DNA from 3 places in the Caldimonas sp. genome. Region 1 is predicted to be linked to each of the others. Evidence: predicted binding sites of a transcription regulator. Region 1 holds the regulator's gene; each other region holds the start of a gene.
What was found. The regulator FNR, encoded in region 1, switches genes on or off when oxygen is low (the NO sensors DNR and NnrR bind a similar motif). The targets are predictions, from matches to a motif close to TTGATNNNNATCAA.

Region 1 (8,307 bases):
CGGGGCTTCCCCAACCTCACCGATGGGGACTGGCTGTGGGGAGGCTCGCATGAGGCCATCAAGACCACCATCGCCCAGGGCCGCACGGGGGTGATGCCCCCGATGGGGCAGGCCGTGGGCGGCGGCGAGAACGTGCGCAACGTGGCCCACTACGTGATGAGCCTGTCGGGCAGCCCGCACGACCCCATCGCCGCCCAGCTCGGCCGCGCCAAGTTTGGCGTGTGCGCTGCCTGCCACGGCGCCGACGGCAAGGGCAACCCCACCATGGGGGCCCCCAACCTCACCGACCGCATCTGGCTGCACGGCTGGGGAGAGCAGGCCATCATGAACATCATCACCAACGGCAAGACCAATGTGATGCCGCCGCATGCCGGCAAACTCACCGAGCCGCAGATTCACGTGCTGGCCGCTTACGTCTGGGGCCTGTCACGCACCGGCGCCGCCTCATCCCGCTGACCCCTCGCATCGACGGTTCCCTTCCTTGAGCAGCACCGAATCACGGGTCATCCCGATCCAGCCCGCGCCCGAGGACGGCGACGCCGCCAGCCAGATGGTGTCGCTGTACCAGAAGCAGGAGAAGATCTACGCCCGCGCCGTCCACGGCTGGTTTGCCGCGTGGCGCTGGGCGCTGGTGTGGATCACCCAGCTCGTCTTTTATGGGCTGCCCTGGCTGGAATGGAACGAACGACAGGCGGTGCTCTTCGACCTGGCTGCACGGCGCTTCTACATCTTCGGACTGGTCCTGTACCCTCAGGACTTCATCTACCTCGCGGCGCTGCTGATCATCAGCGCCTACGCGCTGTTCCTCTTCACGGCGGTGGGCGGGCGACTGTGGTGCGGCTATGCCTGCCCGCAGACGGTGTACACCGAGATCTACATGTGGGTGGAGCGCAGGATCGAGGGCGACCGCACCGCGCGCATGCGGCTCGACCAGGGCCCATGGACCCTCGAAAAGCTCTGGCGCAAGACCGCCAAGCAGGCCGTGTGGATCGCCATCGGCCTGTGGACCGGCTTCACCTTCGTCGGCTACTTCACGCCGATCCGGGAGCTCGGCGCGTCGGTCCTCAGCCTGGGCCTGGGGCCCTGGGAATGGTTCTGGATCCTTTTCTACGGCTTGGCCACCTACGGCAATGCCGGCTACCTGCGCGAGCAGGTGTGCAAGTACATGTGTCCCTACGCGCGCTTCCAGAGTGCGATGTTCGACCGGGACACCATGATCATCACCTACGATGAGGCCCGAGGCGAACCGCGTGGCTCGCGCCCCCGCAAGGCCGATCCGAAGCAGCTCGGACTGGGCCACTGCATCGACTGCACCCTGTGCGTTCAAGTCTGCCCCACCGGCATCGACATCCGCAAGGGCCTGCAGTACGAGTGCATCGGCTGCGCTGCCTGCATCGATGTATGCAACGGCGTGATGGACAAGATGAACTACCCGCGTGGGCTGATCCGCTACTCCACCCAGAACGGCATGGCCCAAGGCTGGACGCGGGCCCAGATGTTCAGGCGGGTGCTGCGCCCGCGGGTGCTCGTCTACACCGCCATCCTCGCACTCATCAGCGCCGCCTTCGTCGGCAGCCTGGTGCTGCGCAGCCCCTTCAAGGTGGACGTGATCCGCGATCGCGGGGCGCTGGCGCGCATCGTCGAGGACGGCTACATCGAAAACGTCTATCGTCTGCAGATCATGAACGCGCTCGAGCAGCCTCAGCGATACCGGGTCAGCGTGTCCGGCCTGGAAGGCCTGCGCGTGGTCTCCGAACCGCAAATCGAGGTGGACAGTGCGGCCGCGCGCTGGCTGGCCGTGCGCGTCCAGTTGCCGCCGCACCATGCCGAGCCGCTGCGCGGCCGCTCCAGTCCGATCGAGTTCCGCATCGATCGCCTGGCCCAGGGCGACGAGCCCGAGCGCAGCGTGAATGAGCGATCCACGTTCCTGGTGCCGCGTTGAGTGGCCCACCCGAGGAGAATCCCATGCGCCGACCACTTGCCAAGCATCCCGACCCCCGGCCGCCGGCTGCGCCGTGGTGGCGTGAACCGACGATGTGGCTGGTGGTTGGCGGGCCGCTGGCCGTCGTAGCCGCCTGTGTCGTCACGATCATCCTGGCCATCGGGCACCCCGACCCGGTGCTGCAGCGCGGGCCCGCCGCGACCGCGGCTTCCGGCGCTGGCACTGGCGGGCAGGGCGACCTCAGGCTGATGCCCGCGCACCAGGCACGCAACCACACCGCCACGCCCGTCTCGGCCCTGCCGGGCCGAGGCGAATGAGACGGCCGGTGGCGCACTCTTTCCCCCGGCAAGGCGAGCGGGCGATGAAACTGTCCTGGATGAGCATCCTCTGGCCAGCCTTCCTGATGGCCGGCGTCGTCGAGATGGTGGTGTTCGCGATGGTCGATCCGCAGGACCTGCACTGGTTCGGCGGCGCCCCGGTCGACCTCTCGGCCTCGGCGGTCTATTCGCTGGCCTTCTTTTTCTTCTGGGCAGCCTTCATTGTGGCCGGCGCGATGATGCAGATGCTGGCCCGCCCGCCGGAGCGAGGGCGCGAGGGCGCCTGAACCCGGCGCGCGCGGCTCAGCAGGTGCTGTGGTTGATGAGGCGGCGCAAACCGTCCTCGTCCAGGATGCGGATCTGGCGCTGCTTGACCTCCAGCAGGCCGTCTTCCTGAAACTTCGAGAAGGTGCGGCTGACCGTCTCCAGCTTCAGGCCCAGGTAACTGCCGATCTCCTCGCGGGTCATGCGCAGGATCAGCGAGGAGGGTGAAAAGCCTCGCGCCTGCAGGCGCTGTGTGAGGTTGAGCAGGAAGGCCGCCAGCCGCTCCTCAGCGCGCATGCTGCCCAGCAGCAGCATCACGCCATGGTCGCGCACGATCTCACGGCTCATGATCTTGTGGAACGAACTCTGCAACTCCGTGAACTCACGTGAGAGATGTTCGAGCTGCTGGTAGGGGATCACGCAGACCTGCGAATCCTCCAGCGCCACCGCGTCGCAGGTGTGCCGGTCCTGGCTGATGGCATCCAGCCCCAGCAGCTCCCCGGCCATTTGGAAGCCCGTGACCTGGTCGCGCCCGTCCTCCGAGGACACCCGTGTCTTGAAGAAGCCCGTGCGCACGGCATACAGCGACTGGAACGGGTCGCCGGCATGGAACAGAGCCTCGCCGCGCTTGACGCTGCGCCGCGAGGCCACCATGTGATCCAGCTTCTCGAGGTTGGGGCGTGACAGGCCCACCGGCAGACACAGCTCGCGCAAATTGCAGCTCGAGCAGGCGACCTTGAGGGTTTCGAGTTTGATCATGCGCGTCGGCCTCTCCTTGACGTTCATTATGGACCCCTGGGCGTCCCCAGACACGCTTCGGGACCGGATGTTCCCGCCGGCAGGTCGCGAAGTCCGGGCGGTGGCGCAGGCCGAGGGGGCCCAGAAGGGCGCCAGGCCGGTGTCGGGGGTCGTGTCGAGCGACATGATTGATGCTCCTCAGGCAATGCAACCGATTGTTCAGGAGCCCCCCCGGCAGGGACTTGAGCAAGATCAAGTCCCGCGCCGATGGCTCTGGCACAGTGCCGCCATGACGCCCGACCCCGCCCTGCCGATCTCCCCCGACGTCTTGCAACGTTTCGACGTTCCCGGGCCCCGCTACACCTCCTATCCCACGGCCGACCGCTTCGTCGAAGCCTTCGGGCCGGCCCAGCTCGAGCAGGCCCTGGCCCAACGGGCGGGTGGGGTGGGCACCCTGGGCGGGCGGCGGGCGGCGTTGTCTTTGTACGTGCACATTCCGTTTTGCGAGTCGGTGTGCTACTACTGCGCCTGCAACAAGATCATCACCCGCCATCACGAGCGGGCGGCCGAATACCTCGATGCCCTGGAGCGCGAGATCGGGCTGTATGTCGACGCCCTGGGTCGTGAGCAGCCGGTCAGCCAGCTTCACCTCGGTGGGGGCACGCCCACCTTTCTCAGCGACGAGGAGCTGGCAAGGCTGATGCAGAGCCTGCGCTCGGCCTTCCGGCTGGTGCCCGGCGGAGAGTACAGCATCGAGGTCGATCCCCGCACCGTCTCGCCTGAGCGGCTGTCCCGCCTGGTGTCCCTCGGCTTCAACCGCATCAGCCTGGGCGTCCAGGATTTCGATCCCGAGGTACAGAAGGCGGTGCATCGCGTGCAGGCCTTCGACAGCGTCGCCGGGCTGATCGAGCGCGCGCGCGAGCTCGGCATCGAATCGGTCAACGCCGACCTGATCTACGGGCTGCCTCGTCAGACCGCGGCCTCCTTTGCCCGCACGCTGGAGCTCATCGGCCAATTGCGCCCCGACCGCATCGCACTGTACGGCTATGCCCACCTGCCGGCGCGCTTCAAGCCGCAGCGGCGCATCCAGGCCGCGGAGCTGCCCGGTGCGGCGGACAAGCTGGCCATGCTGTCTGCGGCCATCGCGAGCTTTGCCCGGGCCGGCTACGACTACATCGGCATGGATCACTTCGCCCTGCACACCGATGCACTCGCCGTGGCCAAACGCCAGGGCCGGCTGCACCGCAATTTCCAGGGCTACAGCACCCAGCCCGATTCCGACCTGATCGCCCTGGGCGTGTCGGCGATCGGCCGGCTGGGCAGCCACTACAGCCAGAATGCGAAAACCCTGCCCGAGTACTACGATGCCCTGCGCCAGGGCCAGTTTCCGGTGGCGCGCGGCCTGGCACTCACCCGCGACGACCTCGTACGCCGGGCGGTCATCATGGCGCTGATGTGCCAGGGCCACGTCGCCTTCGAGTCGATCGAGCTGTCCTACCTGATCGACTTCCGCCGCTATTTCGCCGCCGAGCTGGCCCAGCTCGAGCCGATGGCCGAACAGGGGCTGCTGCGCATCGAAGCCGACGGCCTCCACGTGTCACCGGCCGGGTGGTACGTCGTGCGCGGCATTGCGATGGTCTTTGACAAATACCTGCAGGCCGAACGCAGCCGCGAGCGCTTTTCACGCATCATTTGAGGATGAACTCCGCCTTGCTGTTCAGCGCCTGGCTGATGGGCCTGGCCGGCAGCGTGCACTGCACGGCGATGTGCGGTGCCGCCACGCTGGCCATCGGTCGCACCGGAGCGCGTCTGTGGGCGTTCCAGGCCGGGCGCCTGCTGGGCTATGGCGCGGCTGGCGCGCTGGCGGCCGGCGCGGTGCAGGCCTTGCAGTGGGGGGCTGCGCAGGTCAGCGTGCTCAAGCCCTTCTGGGCCATGTTCCATGTGGCGGTGATCACGCTGGGGCTGGCCCTGCTGTGGCGGGGCCGTCAGCCGTATTGGCTCGACGGTCTGGCCCATCGCGTCTGGCAGCGCCTGCGCCACGCCAGCCTGGGAGGGTGGCTCGCGCACGGCGCAGCCGTTCCGCTGGCTGCCGGCCTGCTGTGGGTGCTGCTGCCCTGCGGCTTGCTGTACTCGGCCCTGATGGTGGCGGCCCTTGGGTCCTCCGTGGCCGAAGGGGCCGCGGTGATGCTGGCCTTCGCGCTGGGTTCCGCGTTGGGCCTGCAGGCCGTGGCGCTGGCCTGGCAGCGCCTGCGCGGACAAGCCTTGGCGGTCCGGGGAACCTGGGCGGTGCGTGCCGCCGGCGCGATCCTGGCCGCCACCTCGGCCTGGGCGCTGGGGCATGGCCTGTGGATGAGCTTTGGCGCACCGGTGTGCCGATGAGTCTGTGCGAATGGCGCCTGGACACCGCGCCGGCCCGGTGGCGCACCCCGTCGGCCAGGCACGCGCTGGCTTAGAATCGAACGTCTAAAACACACCCTCACCCCGAGTTTTCCATTCGGTTTTGCGCGGAGCTTGCGACATGTACCAGCACATCAAGGTGCCCGAGGGCGGGCAGAAGATCACCGTCAACAAAGACTTCTCGCTCAACGTGCCCGACAACCCCATCATTCCCTACATCGAGGGCGATGGCACCGGCTTCGATATCACGCCCGTGATGATCAAGGTGGTGGATGCGGCGGTGGCCAAGGCCTACGGCGGCAAGCGCAAGATCCACTGGATGGAAATCTACGCCGGCGAAAAGTCCACCAAGGTCTACGGGCCTGACGTCTGGCTGCCCGAGGAGACCCTGCAGGTCCTGAAGGACTATGTCGTTTCGATCAAGGGCCCGCTGACCACCCCGGTGGGCGGCGGCATCCGTTCGCTCAACGTGGCGCTGCGCCAGGAGCTCGACCTGTACGTCTGCCTGCGCCCGGTGCGCTACTTCAAGGGGGTGCCCTCGCCGTTGAAGGAGCCCGAAAAAACCGACATGGTGATCTTCCGCGAGAACTCCGAGGACATCTATGCCGGCATCGAATGGGCGGCCGAGTCCGAGCAGGCCAAGAAAGTGATCGCCTTCTTGCAAAAGGAGATGGGCGTCAAGAAGATCCGCTTCCCCGAGACCTCGGGCATCGGCATCAAGCCTGTGTCGCGCGAAGGCACCGAGCGCCTGGTCCGCAAGGCGATCCAGTACGCCATCGACAACGACAAGCCCTCGGTGACCCTGGTTCACAAGGGCAACATCATGAAGTTCACTGAGGGCAGCTTCCGCGACTGGGGCTACGCCCTGGCCCAGAAGGAGTTCGGCGCCGAACCGATCGATGGCGGCCCGTGGTGCAAGTTCAAGAACCCGAAGACGGGCAAGGACATCGTCATCAAGGACGCCATCGCCGACGCCTTCTTGCAGCAGATCCTGCTGCGTCCGGCCGAGTACTCGGTGATCGCCACGCTGAACCTCAACGGCGACTACATCTCCGATGCGCTGGCCGCGCAGGTGGGCGGTATCGGCATTGCCCCGGGCGCCAACCTGTCCGACTCGGTGGCCATGTTCGAGGCTACCCATGGCACCGCGCCCAAGTATGCCGGCAAGGACTACGTCAACCCTGGGTCCGAGATCCTCTCGGCCGAGATGATGCTGCGCCACATGGGCTGGACCGAGGCGGCCGACCTCATCATCAGCTCGATGGAAAAAGCCATCCTGAGCAAGAAGGTCACCTACGACTTCGCCCGCTTGCTCGACGGCGCCACCCAGGTGAGCTGCTCGGGCTTCGGTCAGGTCATGATCGACCACATGTAAGAAGCCCCCGCGGCCCAGACCGCGCGTTGGCCCCTGGCGGGCCGTCCAAGGCCTCCGCCCGTCACAAGGGTCGGAGGCCTTGTCGCTGATGCAGGCCGGGATGAGGTGGGCTGAGACTGAGGGGGCGCCCGATGGGGCCAGGGCGAGGCCCGGCCGGCACCCTGGGGCCTCGGACCCGCCGGAACCCGGGTGTCAAAATGAAATCCGGCTGGCCGGCCTGCCAACCCTGTCAGCCGCCGGCGGGAAGATGACCCAAGCCCTGCGAGACGGCGAGGCGCCCGCGCGCGGCCGTCGGGGCTGCTCAGTCGGTGGCGTGCGACGCGCTACGCTGACGGGGCGGACGGGCCTGCGACTCCATCGCCGGCAGGTCACCGCCAACCTCGCGCGCCAGCCCACGGCCCGGTGGCGGGTCCAGCGGCTGGATGTTCTGCGCCAGCATGCCCTTGGGCCCCCGGACCAGGTCGAAAGCCACCCGGGCGCCTTGCTTGAGGGTGCGGAAACCCTCCATCTGGATGGCGGTGAAATGGGCGAACACGTCGTCCCCCCCGCCGTCGGGCTCGATGAATCCGAAACCCTTGGCGTCATTGAACCATTTGACGGTGCCCATTCCCATGGGACTCCCCCTCGGTTTGCTACTTTTGTCAGGGAATTCTCAGCTTGGCGTTCCGGGCTTGTCAAGGTTTGGGACCGGACGGGTTTGTCTCGAAATGTGAGCAGATGCCGCTGAAGGGGGGGGGCGAGATTGGCGCAGGGACAACAGGGTGGTCGTGACTCGATAGAATGAATCCATGCCCCGAAACGCGATGAATCCGCCTCCCTCCCCGCCGTCCGGTCCGCCGCGGCCGGACGACGGCCAGGGCTCGGTCGTAGCGGAGCGTCAGGCCTCCCGGGTCGAGCCGCCGCGCATGTACCAGGTGGTCATGCTCAACGACGACTTCACGCCGATGGAGTTTGTCGTGATGGTGTTGCAGGAATTCTTTCACCGCGACCTGGAAACGGCCACGCACATTATGTTGAAGATCCACCACGAGGGTCGGGGCGTGTGCGGGGTCTACACCAAGGATGTGGCCGCGACGAAAGTGGAAATGGTGCTTGCCGCCGCGCGCCGCGCGGGGCATCCTTTGCAGTGCATTATGGAGGCCACATGATTGCCCAGGAACTTGAAGTCAGCCTGCACATGGCGTTCGTCGAGGCGCGCCAGCAGCGCCACGAGTTCATCACGGTGGAGCATCTGCTGCTGGCCCTGCTCGACAACCCCTCGGCGGCCGAGGTGC
Region 2 (8,307 bases), on a different contig from region 1:
CTCGCACTCACGCCGGTGAAGTTCGGCATCTCCTTCAACGTGCCGCACTTCAACCAGGCCGGTGCGCTGGTGCACGTCTACAACGACGGCTCCATCCTGGTGAACCACGGCGGCACCGAGATGGGCCAGGGCCTGAACACCAAGGTGGCCCAGGTGGTGGCCCATGAGCTGGGCGTGAACTTCGAGCGCGTGCGCTGCAGCGCCACGGACACCGACAAGGTGGCCAACACCTCGGCCACCGCGGCCTCCACCGGCAGCGACCTCAACGGCAAGGCGGCCCAGGACGCCGCCCGCCAGATCCGGCAGCGGCTGGCCGCATTTGCCGCCAGCCGGTATGGCGGCTCGCCGCAGGAGGTGCGCTTTGCCAACGACACCGTGAGCGTGGGCGGCCGCAGCCTGCCGTTCCACGAGCTGGTATGGGAGGCCTACCTGGCGCGCGTGCAGTTGTGGAGCGACGGCTTCTACGCCACGCCCAAGATCCACTGGGACCCGAAGACCCTCAAAGGCCGCCCCTTCTACTATTTCGCCTATGGAGCCGCCGTGTCCGAAGTGATCGTGGACACGCTCACCGGCGAGGCGCGCACGCTGCGCGCCGACGTGCTGTACGACGCCGGTCGCTCGCTCAACCCGGCCGTGGACATCGGCCAAGTGGAAGGCGCTTTCATCCAGGGCATGGGCTGGCTCACCACCGAGGAGCTGTGGTGGCATCCGGTGAGCGGCCGGCTGATGACGCACGCACCGAGCACCTACAAGATCCCCACGGCCAACGACGTGCCGCCGGTGTTCAACGTGCGGCTGTTCGATGCCGAGAACCGGGAGGACAGCATCCATCGCTCCAAGGCGGTGGGCGAGCCGCCGCTGCTGCTGCCCTTCTCGGTGTTCTTCGCGATCCGCGATGCCATCTCGGCCGTGGGCGGCCACCGTGTCGATCCGCCGCTGCGCGCACCGGCCACGCCCGAGGCCATCCTGGCGGCCGTCGAGGCCGTGCGGCGGGCCGCCTGATGGTGCGCCAGACCGCCCGCACCTGGCTGGACCGTGGCCTTGCGGCCGTGGTGGTGAGCGTGGACCACACCCAGGGCTCGGCCCCGCGCGAGGCCGGCACGCGCATGCTGGTCTCGGCCGCCGAGGTGGCCGGCACCATCGGGGGCGGCCACCTGGAGTTCGAGGCCATCCGTCTGGCACGCGAGGCCCTGGCCCAGCCGGGATGGACGGCCTTCACGCAGCGCTTCCCGCTGGGCCCGCGCCTGGGCCAGTGCTGCGGCGGCGTGGTCGTGCTGCGCTTTACCCCGCTGGACGAAGCCGCCTGGGCCGACTGGGCCGTCGAGGCACCGCGCTTCGTGCTGCAGCTCTATGGGGCCGGCCATGTCGGGCGCGCCCTGGTGCGCCTGCTGGCGACCCTGCCCTGTGAGGTGCAGTGGATCGACGAGCGCGACGACGCCTTCCCCACCGAAGCCCCGGGGAGCGAAGCGGCCCATGTCGAGCGCATCTGCGTGGACGGCGTGGAGGCCGAGGTCGACCGCGCCCCGCCCGGGGCCTGCTACCTCGTGATGACGCACCAGCACGACCTGGATCTGCGCATCACCGAGGCCATCCTGCGCCGCGGCGACTTCCGCTATTTCGGCTTGATCGGTTCGAAAACCAAGCGGGCGCGCTTCGAGCACCGGCTGGTCGAACGGGGCATCGCGCCGGAGGTGATCGCGCGCATGCGCTGCCCGATCGGCGTGCCGGGCATCGAGGGCAAGGCGCCCGAGGTGATCGCGGTGGCGGTGGCGGCCGAGTTGCTGCAGGCCACCACCTCCCCGGCCGCCAGCTGAGTCATCTCACGCAGCCGCGTGTTCGCCCGGCGGCGAGCCGGCCACGCGGCGCAGCGCCTCGACGTCCAGCACTTTCACGGTATAGCCCGCCACGTCAATGACCTGGCGCTCGCGCAACTGGCGCAGCACGCGCGAGAAGGTCTCGGGGGTCACGGCCAGTTGCGAGGCGATGGCCCGCTTGCGTTCGCGCAGCGCCACCAGGGCGGTCTTGCCGCCCTCGCTGCCGGGACGCAGCTCGGCATGCTCCAGCAGCCAGGTTGCGCAGCGGGCCTCGGCATCCTTGAGCATCAGGCCCAGGGTGCCTTCGGTCAGGCAGCGCACCCGGCGAGCCAGCGCGCGCACCAGGCCGTCGGCGAGGCTGGGGTGGTCCATGCAGCACTCGCGCACCGCCTCGCCATCGAAGGACCACAGCAGCGCCTCGCCCTGGGTCACCGCATCTTCGAGGTAGCGAGCGTCCAGCCAGGCGCTGGCCACATCGAGCCACTGACCGGGCTCCACCAGCCGGGTCTGCTGGGCGAGCCGCCCCTCGCGCAGCGTGCCCAGCGCCACTTGGCCCGAGACCACCAACCACAGCGCCAAGCCCCTCTGGGTGCGATCGAAGACCACCTGCCCCCCCTCCAGCAGGTGTTCGCGTGCCACAGCGGCCAGGGCCTGTGCCGCCTCGCGGGTGACCCGCGCCGGCGCCAGCGCGGCCTGTAGCAGCGCCACCCTGGCGTCGAAAGGAATGCCCCGCTCACGCTGGGCCGCGCCGGCGGGATGGCCTCGGTATCGGTCCATGAGCCTGTTCATCGTCTGCTCCACACACCCGGAGATCGTCGAGCCCCGACTGTCTCAGTTCGGCCCGCGGCGGGTATTGCGTTGGCTCAAGAAAGCCGATCTGCACCGGCCCGGCCTCCCACGGCCTGCGGGTTCTCCCCAGGAACGAAACTTGATCCACCGCAAGGCCCATCGGCCCGCACCTTCCCCCGCTCAGGGCATTGCGCGCACAATGGCCGACACCCCCGGGCCCATCGCACCGGGCCCTGCAGCGCCGCCATGCTTCCCGGTTTCCAGTCTCCCGCCGTCGGCTTCGACCAGCCCTTCGAGATGCTCGAGGCCTGCCATGAACGCGTGCAACGCAGCGTGGCCCTGTTGCAGCGCCTGGCCGAGCATCTGCACCGGGTGGGCAACGACGCGCCGGCCCGCCAGGCCGCGGCCGATGTGCTGCGCTATTTCGACGTGGCCGCCCCGCACCACCACGAAGACGAGGAGCGCCATGTCTTCCCGCCGCTGCTGGCCCTGCCCCGGGACGCGGCCCATGCTGCGGTGCACGCCGCGGTGCGCCGGCTCCAGCAGGACCACCGGCTGATGCACCATCTCTGGCAGGGCCTGCGCGAGGCGCTGCAGCGCATCGCGCAGGGCCAGGAAGCCGACTTCTCGCACCAGGAACTGGAACTGCTGCAGCGCTTCATCGGGCTGTACGACAGCCACATCGCGCTGGAGGAGACCGTGATCTACCCCGCGGCCCGCGGCCGGCTGAGCGCACGGGACCAGGCGGCGATGGGGCTGGAGATGGCCTCGCGTCGGGGGGTGGTCTCCACCGGCCCTACCGCCGCGACACGCTGAAAGCCGGTTGCTGACGGGCGCTGGCCACCAGGCGCAGCACGCCCTGCAGGCGCTCCTGATCGACCGGCTTGGTGAGATAGTCGTCCATGCCCGCATCCATGCAACGGGCCCGGTCCATCGGCATGGCCCGTGCCGTGAGGGCCACGATCGGGCAGCGCCAGCCGTACTGGGCCTGCAGGGCCCGGATGCGGTGGGTGAGTTCGATGCCGCTCATCCCGGGGATCTGCAGGTCCAGGAAGATCAGGTCGAACTCCTGCGCATCGCACAGCGCCAGCGCCTCCTCGGCGGTCACCGCCGCCGCGACCTGGTGGCCGCAGCGCCGGATCATCTGGCTGGCGATGAAGCGGTTGACCGCGTGGTCGTCCACCAGCAGCACGTGCAGGCCCTGGGCATCCTCGGGCAACCCCTCGTCGGTCTCCAGCCCGGCCAAACCCAGGTAGCCGGTGGACTCATAGCGCGAGCGCGCCTTGTCGCGCGAAACATTGACCGTGGTGGACGCGGCCGTGCCCCAGCTCTGCAGGAGTTCGTCATCACCCGCCGACTGGGCCGACGGGACCAGGGGCAGCAGCGGCAAGGTCAGGTGGAAGCGGCTGCCCACACCGAGCTCGCTTTCGGCCCACAGCTGTCCGCCCAGCGCCTGCGCCAGCCGGCGCGAGATCGTCAACCCCAGCCCGGTGCCGCCAAACTCGCGGGTGGTGGAGCTGTCGGCCTGGGTGAAGGACTCGAAGATGCGATCGAGCTTGTCCGGCGCGATACCCACGCCGGTGTCGGCCACGCACAGGTGCAGCACCGCCGAGCCGCCACGGCCTTCAGGCCAGGCCGTCACGTCCACCCGGCCCTGGCGCGTGAACTTGATGGCATTGCCCACCAGGTTGACCAGGATCTGACGCAGCCTCAGCGGGTCGCTCACAAGCTGCGACGGCAGTTCGGGCGCCACCGTGCACCGCAGGCTCAGGCCCTTGTCGGCCGCGCGCGGCTCCAGCGGCGCCAGCACCTCGTGCAGCAGTGCCTGCAGGTCGAAGCCGAGCTGCTCCACGGTGAGGCGCCCGGCCTCGATGCGCGAGAGGTCGAGGATGTCGTTGAGGATGTTCAGCAGCGAGGTGGACGAGGACTTCACCAGCGTCAGGTAGCGGCGCTGCGTCTCGTTCAGCGGGGTGTCCAGCGTGAGGTCCACCAGGCCCATGATGCCGTTCATCGGCGTGCGGATCTCGTGGCTCATGTTGGCGAGGAATTCGCTCTTGGCCCGGCTGGCCGCCTCGGCGGCGGCCTTGGCCTCGCGCAGGGCCGCCTCCACCTGCTTGTGCTGCGTGATGTCGGTCACCACACCCAGGATGCCGCCCACCTGGCCCTGGGCTCCCGTGAACAAGGTGCGGCTGTGGATCAGTTCACGCATCTCGCCCGAGGGCAGGCTCAGGCGTGTCTCGAAGGTCTGCACCCCACCGCTGGCGAACAGCCGCTGGTCGTGCACTTCCTCGTCGGCGCCGCCGCTGCCCAGGACGTCGCGGGCGGTGCGACCCAGGAAGTCCTCGCGGCGCACGCCGATCAGGTCCTCGCAGGCCCGGTTGCAGCCGATGTAGCGGCCCAGCGCATCCTTGAAATAGACTGGGTTGGGGATGATCTCGACCAGCTCCTCGATGAAACGGAGCTGGTGCAGCACCTCCTCCTCGGCCTGGCGCTGCAGCGTCACGTCGGTGTGCGTGCCCACCATGCGCAGCGCCTGGCCCGTTGCATCGCGCGCCACCACCCGGCCGCGCGAGCGCACCCAGCGCCACTGGCCGTCTCGGCTGCGTACGCGGAATTCACCCTGGTAGCGCGGCGTCTCGTTGCGCAGGTGGGCCTGGAGCTGCTCACGGGCCTCGACGCGGTCCTCGGGGTGCATGTGCTCGCGCCAGCGCTCGAGGGTCATCTCGCACTCCCCCGGCGCGTAGCCCAGGATTTCCAGCAGACGGGGGCTGAAGTAGGCCACGCCGGTCACCAGGTCCCAGTCCCAGAAGGCGTCCTGCACGCTCTCCATGGCCAGGCGCATGCGTTCGGCGTCGCGATGCTGATGGCGGGCCTGGGCCAGTTCGGCCTCCAGCGCCGACTGTGCGGCCGCCACCGACTCCAGCCAGCGCTGCAGCTTCACGACAGCCTGCGCCCGCCCCGCCGGCTCGGCCAACACGAGGGCGCGCAGCCAGGCGGCCAGCTCCTCGGGCTGGCTCATGCCCAGGTGGGTATGCATCAGCTGCGTCAGGGACGACCCCCAGTTCATGCGGGCAGGCTCGGCGAGGACTATGCGTTCTTTCGGCATAGAAGGAGCATTGTGCCGGTTGCCAGGCAGGCCCATGTCCCCCAAGAGGGGGAACTCACAATTCGCAACAGTGCCGCCCCGGCCCCCCGTCGATTTCTTCACGCCTGGGCGTGCTGCGATCCAGGGCTCACCGGCAGGGACCATGCCATTGACGGAACACCCGGGGCGGCATCGGGTCGGGATGGGCAAAGAGCCCCCGCCGTGCCGCCCGGGCCTGGGCTTGCTCGTCATCGTAGAGGCCGCGCCCCGACGCAAAGCGGTAACTCCAGGCCCATCCCTCGGTCACCATCCAAGCCCCCACGTCCTCGCCGTCGTGACGCAGCCGCCCCAGCCAGCGGGCATAGGCGTCCCGTCGGTGCAGGTGAATGCGCACCGATTGGCCGTGCAGCCGCTGCGCCAGCGCCGTCCGGGCTTCGGGACCGCCCGCCTGACAGGTCTCGGGCGCATCGATGCCGTCGATGCGCACCTTCACCCGGCCTGCGGGCTGCCAGCCTGCATCGCCCAGTTCGACCCAGACCGTGTCCCCGTCAGTGACATGGACCACCGTGGCCAGGTGCTCCACCGGCACGGGGCCCTGCGCTGTCGCCGCGGTCGGCCAGGCAGCACACAGGGCGAGCACCGCCCGCACGATCCCGGCCCGCAAGCCCGGCCCCTCAGGCCCTTGCCCTGCGGGGGCCTGCCGCGACAGAATGCACCCCGGGGCGACCACCGGGCCCCGCGGGCCCGACGGCAGACCGGTTCCAAGGAGGATCGCCATGCCGACCTATCAATACCGTTGCGAAAAGTGCGGGCATGTCTTCGAGCATGTCGAACACATCGCCGAGCACGAAACCGTGCGACTGACCTGCCCCAAATGCGGCAGCCCGGCCGTGCAGCATACGCCCACGCGCTTTTTTGCACAGACCTCGAAGAAGAGCTGAACCGCACGGGCCGTGCGACAAAGGCCCTGCGGCTCACGGATCAAGACCCCTGTGGGCGTCCTTCAGGATGCGGGCCAGCCGGTCGGCCAGTTTTTCGTTGCTGAGTTTCTCGCGGAAGCGCTCGACCATCAGCGGCAGGCTCATCGGGCTGGGGTGGCGCAGGTCCACCACCTCGCGGCGCCAGGCCTGCAGCCGCTCCAGCGTGGCGGTGAGGCGCCGCAGGTCGAGTTCCTGACTGAGCACCTCGCGCTCGGCCTGGCCGAGCAGCAGGTTGCCGGCATCGTACTTGCGGAAGACCTCGAAGAACAGGCTGCTGGAGGCCTGGAGCTGCTTCATGCTCTTGGGGGCGCCCGGGTAGCCGCTGAACACCAGCCCCGCCACACGGGCGATCTCGCGGAAGCGCCGCTGCGACAGCTCGCTGGCGTTGAGGCTGGCCAGCACGTCGCGCAGCAGCTCGTCCGTGGTGAAGACCGAGCCGTCCAGCACCGGCGAGAGGTCCACCGGCTCGGCACTGAGCAGCTCGAAGCCATAGTCGTTCATCGCGATGCTGAAGGTGTTGGGCCGATCGCGCGCCAGCCGCCAGGCCAGCAGGCTCGCCAGCCCCAGGTTCACGAAGCGACCCGCAAAGGGATAGAGGTAGAGGTGCTGGCCTTCGCGCGAGTGGTAGCGCTCGATCACCAGCGTGCCGGGCCGGGGCAGCCGCGAGACGCGACGCTGCATCTCCAGCATGGGCCGCGCCGTCTCCAGCTCGGGCTCGACGAAGTCGCCCTGGTCGGCCCCGGCCAGCAGTTCGAGCACGGCGTCGGCCATCTCGGTGGACAAGGGCATCTTGCCGCCGCCCCAGCGCGGCACGGCCCCGCGGTGCTTCTCGGCACGGCGCACGTAGGCCGTCATGTCCTGCACGCGGATGAACTCCAGCAGCCGCCCGCCGAAAAGGAAACAGTCGCCCTTCTTCAGGCGCGCGATGAAGCTCTCCTCCACCGAGCCAAGACTGGCCCCGCCCAGGTACTTCACCTGCATCGACGCGTCGCTGACGATGGTGCCCACCTGCAGCCGGTGGCGGCGCGCGATGCCGGCATCGGGCACGCGATAAACACCCTCGACACATTGCACACGATGGTATTCGGGGTAGGCGTGCAGGCTCTCGCCGCCGCGTTCGACGAACGCCAGGGCCCAGCGCCATTCGGTGTCGGTGAGCTCGCGGTAGGCCCAGGTGCTGCGCACCTCGGCCAGCAGGTCGGAGGCTTCGAAGCCGCCGCCCAGGGCCACGGTGACGAGGTGCTGCACCAGCACGTCCAGCGGCTTGTCGGGCGACTCGCGCTTTTCGATGCGCCCGGCCTGCGCGGCACGGCGCGCAGCGGCGGCCTCCACCAGTTCCAGCGTGTGGGTGGGCACCAGGGTCACGCGGCTTGGCCGGCCCGGCGCGTGGCCGCTGCGGCCGGCCCGCTGCAGCAGGCGTGCCACGCCCTTGGCGGAACCGATCTGCAGCACACGCTCCACCGGCAGGAAGTCCACGCCCAGGTCCAGCGAGGAGGTGGCCACCACGGCCTTCAGCCGCCCCTCCTTCAGGCCCCGCTCCACCCACTCCCGCACCGCCTTGTCGAGCGAGCCGTGGTGCAGCGCGACGATGCCGGCCCACTCGGGCCGCGCCTCCAGCAGCATCTGGTACCAGATCTCG
Region 3 (4,082 bases), on a different contig from region 1:
GCCGCTCGGTCAGGTCGCGCACCGTGACCAGGCCGGTGACGCGCTCTCCGTCCATGAGCGGCAGGTGGTGGATGTTGTGCCGCGCCATCAGCATCAAGGCCTCGATCGCGGGGCGGCGCTCGTCCAGGGTCAGGGGCGCCAGCGTGGCGATGTCCATGACCGGGCGCGACGGATCGAGCCCGGCCGCCACGACCCGGTTGCGCAGGTCGCGGTCGGTCACCAGGCCGAACAGGCGGCCCTGCTCGACCACCAGCACCGACGACACCCCCTGCTGCTGCATGAGCTGCGCCGCCTCGCGCACGCTGGCCGTGGGCGGCACCGTGACGGGATCGCGCCAGCGCAGGCCCGACAGCGGTTCGCTCAGCAGGTGCAGGTGCTGCTCGCGCCCACCGGGCGCCGGGCCGGGGACGGTCGGGTCGGGGGGAGGCCAAGGTGCGTGCATGGCCCCATCATCGCCGGCCAGCCCCGGCCTGACCAGAGGGGTACCCTGAGCAAGCTCAACCGCGCTGGCGCTCGCTGGCATAGACGGCCGCCTGCACACGCGAGCTCAAGCCCAGCTTGCGCAGGATGTGCTGGACGTGGATCTTGACCGTCGTCTCGGCGATGCCGAGTTCGCGGGCGATCTCCTTGTTGCTGGCCCCCCGAGCGATCTGGCCCAGGATCTCGCGCTCGCGCGGCGACAGGGTGTCCAGCGGCTCGGCCGCGGCCGGTTCAGGCGGCGCGGGCGCGCCGGGGGCGGCGTGCAGGGCCTGGAAGGCCGCCACCAGCTTGGCCGTCAGTTCGGGGCTGACGACCGAGTCGCCAGCCATCGTGCGCTCGATGGCCCGCACCAGGTCCGGGCCGTCGATGGTCTTGAGCACATAGCCGCGTGCACCGGCCTTCAGCGCCGCGGCGAGGTCCTGCTCGTCCTCGCTGACGGTGAGCATCAGCACCTTCGCACGCGGTGCCACCTCACGCAGGCCGGCCAGCGCATCCACACCGTTCACCCCGGGCAGGTGGTTGTCCAGCAGGATGAGGTCGGGCTGCAGTTCGCGTGCTTGGCGCTGGGCCTGCCCGGCATCGCCGGCTTCGCCCACCACCTGCAGCCGCGGCTCCAGGCCCAACAGGGCCACGATGCCGCGGCGAAACAGGGTGTGGTCATCGACGACCAGCAGGCGGATGCGGGCAGGAGCAGCAGGCATGGGCAGGGGTGGGTTCAGGCGGCCAGCGCTTGGGCCGGCACGGCCGGACCGGGCAGGGTCAGGACCACGCGGGTGCCGTGGCCGGGCTGGGTGTCGATGTGCACCGACGCGCCGATGCGGGCCGCGCGCTCGCGCATGATGCGCAGGCCCACATGGGTTTCGTCGGGGGGGGCTGCAGCGGCATCGAAGCCCACGCCGTCGTCGCGCACCTCGAAGCGCCACACCGGGGTCTGCTGCACGTCCACCCAGACTTCGCGGGCCTGTGCATGCTTGCGCACATTGGACAAGGCTTCCTGCACCACGTGCAGGACCTGGATCTGCACGTCCGGATCGAGCGGCAGGCCATGGCCATGCATCGACAGGTGCGCCCGCATCCCGCTTTGCAACTCGAACTTCTGCAGCGTCGCGCGCAGCGCCGGCTCGATGTCCTCGCCGCTGGCGCGGGTGCGGAAGTGCAGCAGCAGTTCGCGCACGTCGTTGTAGCTCTCGCGCACGCCGGCATCGAGCTCGCCCAGCACCCGCTCCACCGCGTCGGGATCGGCGCGGCGCAGGGCCTCGCGCAGCAGTTGCACCTGGATCTTCAGAAAGGCCAGCGACTGGGCGATGGAGTCATGCAACTCCTGCGCCAGCAGGCTGCGCTCCTGGGCCACCGCGGCCTCTTTGCCCAGCGCCTCGGCGCGCAGGCCCTCCATGGCCCCGGCCAGATGGGCCGCCAGGGCCTCGAGCAGGGATCGTTCGTCCTCGCCCAGTGCGGTGTCGCTGCGGAAGAAGAGATCCACCTCCCCCAGCAGCCGGTGCTGCAGCCGCACCGGCACCGACACCAGGGTCTGGTAGCCAGCCTGCGCGCACAGATCCCGTCCGGAGGGTCGGGACGAGACGATCGGAATGACCCGGGTGCTCGCGCCGTCCACGGCCTGGCCGCAGTGGCAACTGCCGGTCTGCACGCACTGCTCGTGCTCGCTCATGAACTGGGGCAGGCCGTCGCCGGCCAGCAGCAGATAGCGCTGGTTGGCCTCGTCGGACCAGCGCACGGCCACCGCGTCGGCCCGCGCCAGGCGCCGCACCTGGCGCGCAAACCCCTGGGCCAGCTCATCCAGCGTGGCGGCCTCGGCCAAGAGCGCGCTGGTCTCGTACAGTGCGGCCAGGCGCTCGCGCTGCTGTTCCAGCCGGGCGGTCTTCTCGGCCACCCGTCCTTCCAGGTTGGCATAGAGCGCCTGCAGCGTCTGCGCCATGCGGTTGAAGCCGCGGGCGAGCTGATCGAACTCCTCGCTCGATCCTTCCTCGACCCGCGCAGCAAAGTCCTGCGCCTGCACGCGCTGCAGGCCGCGCTGCAGGCGGTTGAGCGGATGGATCACGAACAGGTGGCCGGCATACAGCAAAGCCACCCCCACCGCGATGGCCAGTGCAAGGATGCCCAGTTGCACGGCGTGCAAGATGGCCGTCCACAAGGACAATTGCTGCTCGATGGCGCCGACAAAATCATCGATGGCCCCCACGAAGCGTTCGACGTCGCCAGAGGCGGCCGACGGTACAGCGCCCTGCCAGCGCTCGCGCAGGCTGCGCCACTGGCTGCGCACGGCGTCGAACCGGCTGCGGGTGGCCTCGTTCCAGGGTACGAAGAGCGGGCGGGAGGGGTCGCCGGTGAGCAACAGCTCCAGGCCCTGGTCGAATCGGCGCAGCCGTTCCTCGATCACGGCCGGGTCGGCCCGGCGCTCGACCTCGAGCGCGAGCTGGTAGCTCTTCATGCGCAGCCGGCCGGCCTCATTGACCGCGGCCGCCCCCCCCTCGATCTGCCAGGTGATCCACAGCGTCAGGCCGATCGAGGTCAGCGCGGCCAGCAAGAAGGCCGTGCACAACAGGGCCAGTTTGGCCCACAGCGTCCCCGGATGGCGTCTCATGCGGCCACTCTAGGCCGCAAGCCGGCCGCCTGGCTTGATCCGCGTCAAGTCCTCAAGAGCTCAGCCGGGTGCGGCCGCCATCTGCTCGCGCAGCACACGCGCGGTGGCCTCATCGGCCGGGAAGAAGGGCCGGGAAGAAGGTTTCCAGGGCCAGGTCCAGTTGCGACAGGTGGCGCTGCTGGCGCCAGTGGCGCAGCAAGGCGCCCACGTCGGTGCGCGCGCGGCCTGTCTCGCCACCCGCCGAGGAAGGGTTGCGTGTCATGGCCGCCAGCTTATCCGCGCGATCGCCGCATGCCCATGACCTGTGAGGTCATCGCCTGCGGCCGGCGCGCTCAGCTCAAGCCGTTGACGGGCAGCGCGGCCCCGTGCAAGGCGCGTGCCGCCGGCGAGGCCAGGAAAACGATGACCTCGGCCAGATCCTGCGGGGCCACCCAGCGGGAAGGGTCGGCGTCGGGCATCGCGGCCCGGTTCTCCGGCGTGTCGATGATCGTGGGCATCACGCAGTTGACATTGATGCCGTGCTCACGCAGTTCCATCGCCATCGCCTCGGTCAGACGCACCACGGCGCTCTTGGAGGCGCAGTAGGCCCCCATCTGCGCGCGGCCCTGGGTGGCACTGGCCGCTGCCACCTGGATCACCTTGCCCGCCCTTGCGGCCAGCATGTGCGGCACCACCGCGCGCGCCGTGTGTACCACCGTGCGGGCATTGAGGTCGAGCAGGAAATCCCAGGTCGCATCCGAGGTTTCATGCACGGCCTGCCCCATGCGGAAGCCGCCGGCGATGTTGCACAGCACGTCCAGACGGCCGAAACGCTGCAAGGCCTGCTGCACGGCCGCCTCCACCTGCGACGGATCGAGCAGGTCGGCCGCAAGCGTCAGGCGGGTGGCGTCGTCGGCCCCGTAGGCCCGCTGCAGGGCCGCAGGCTCACGATCGAGCAGCACCAGGCGGGCGCCGCGCTGTGCAAACGCCCGGGCCACGGCGCGGCCGAGATTGCCGGCCGCGC

Region 2: the regulator FNR is predicted to act here: its motif matches at 2,743-2,756, upstream of ACK42S_RS11045 (hemerythrin domain-containing protein).
Region 3: the regulator FNR is predicted to act here: its motif matches at 3,114-3,127, upstream of ACK42S_RS15925 (type IV pili methyl-accepting chemotaxis transducer N-terminal domain-containing protein).

Annotation. Positions count from the first base shown of each region.
Region 1 is NZ_JBKBVU010000040.1:9,053-17,359, reverse strand. Features, by position in the region: gene ccoP (cytochrome-c oxidase, cbb3-type subunit III) at 1-456, shown strand, start outside; gene ccoG (cytochrome c oxidase accessory protein CcoG) at 551-1,942, shown strand; gene ACK42S_RS06315 (hypothetical protein) at 1,966-2,259, shown strand; gene ACK42S_RS06310 (hypothetical protein) at 2,304-2,546, shown strand; gene fnr (fumarate/nitrate reduction transcriptional regulator Fnr) at 2,563-3,309, opposite strand; gene hemN (oxygen-independent coproporphyrinogen III oxidase) at 3,551-4,957, shown strand; gene ACK42S_RS06295 (sulfite exporter TauE/SafE family protein) at 4,960-5,640, shown strand; gene icd (NADP-dependent isocitrate dehydrogenase) at 5,780-7,033, shown strand; gene ACK42S_RS06285 (cold-shock protein) at 7,335-7,646, opposite strand; gene clpS (ATP-dependent Clp protease adapter ClpS) at 7,822-8,181, shown strand; gene clpA (ATP-dependent Clp protease ATP-binding subunit ClpA) at 8,178-8,307, shown strand, end outside.
Region 2 is NZ_JBKBVU010000101.1:1,197-9,503, reverse strand. Features, by position in the region: gene xdhB (xanthine dehydrogenase molybdopterin binding subunit) at 1-1,002, shown strand, start outside; gene xdhC (xanthine dehydrogenase accessory protein XdhC) at 1,002-1,814, shown strand; gene ACK42S_RS11050 (Crp/Fnr family transcriptional regulator) at 1,821-2,591, opposite strand; gene ACK42S_RS11045 (hemerythrin domain-containing protein) at 2,850-3,419, shown strand; gene ACK42S_RS11040 (PAS domain-containing protein) at 3,400-5,640, opposite strand; gene ACK42S_RS11035 (thermonuclease family protein) at 5,837-6,328, opposite strand; gene ACK42S_RS11030 (FmdB family zinc ribbon protein) at 6,465-6,629, shown strand; gene ACK42S_RS11025 (ligase-associated DNA damage response DEXH box helicase) at 6,663-8,307, opposite strand, start outside.
Region 3 is NZ_JBKBVU010000229.1:126-4,207, reverse strand. Features, by position in the region: partial or broken gene ACK42S_RS15935 (CBS domain-containing protein) at 1-442, opposite strand, end outside; gene ACK42S_RS15930 (response regulator) at 498-1,181, opposite strand; gene ACK42S_RS15925 (type IV pili methyl-accepting chemotaxis transducer N-terminal domain-containing protein) at 1,196-3,079, opposite strand; gene ACK42S_RS15920 (hypothetical protein) at 3,189-3,341, opposite strand; gene ACK42S_RS15915 (SDR family oxidoreductase) at 3,412-4,082, opposite strand, start outside.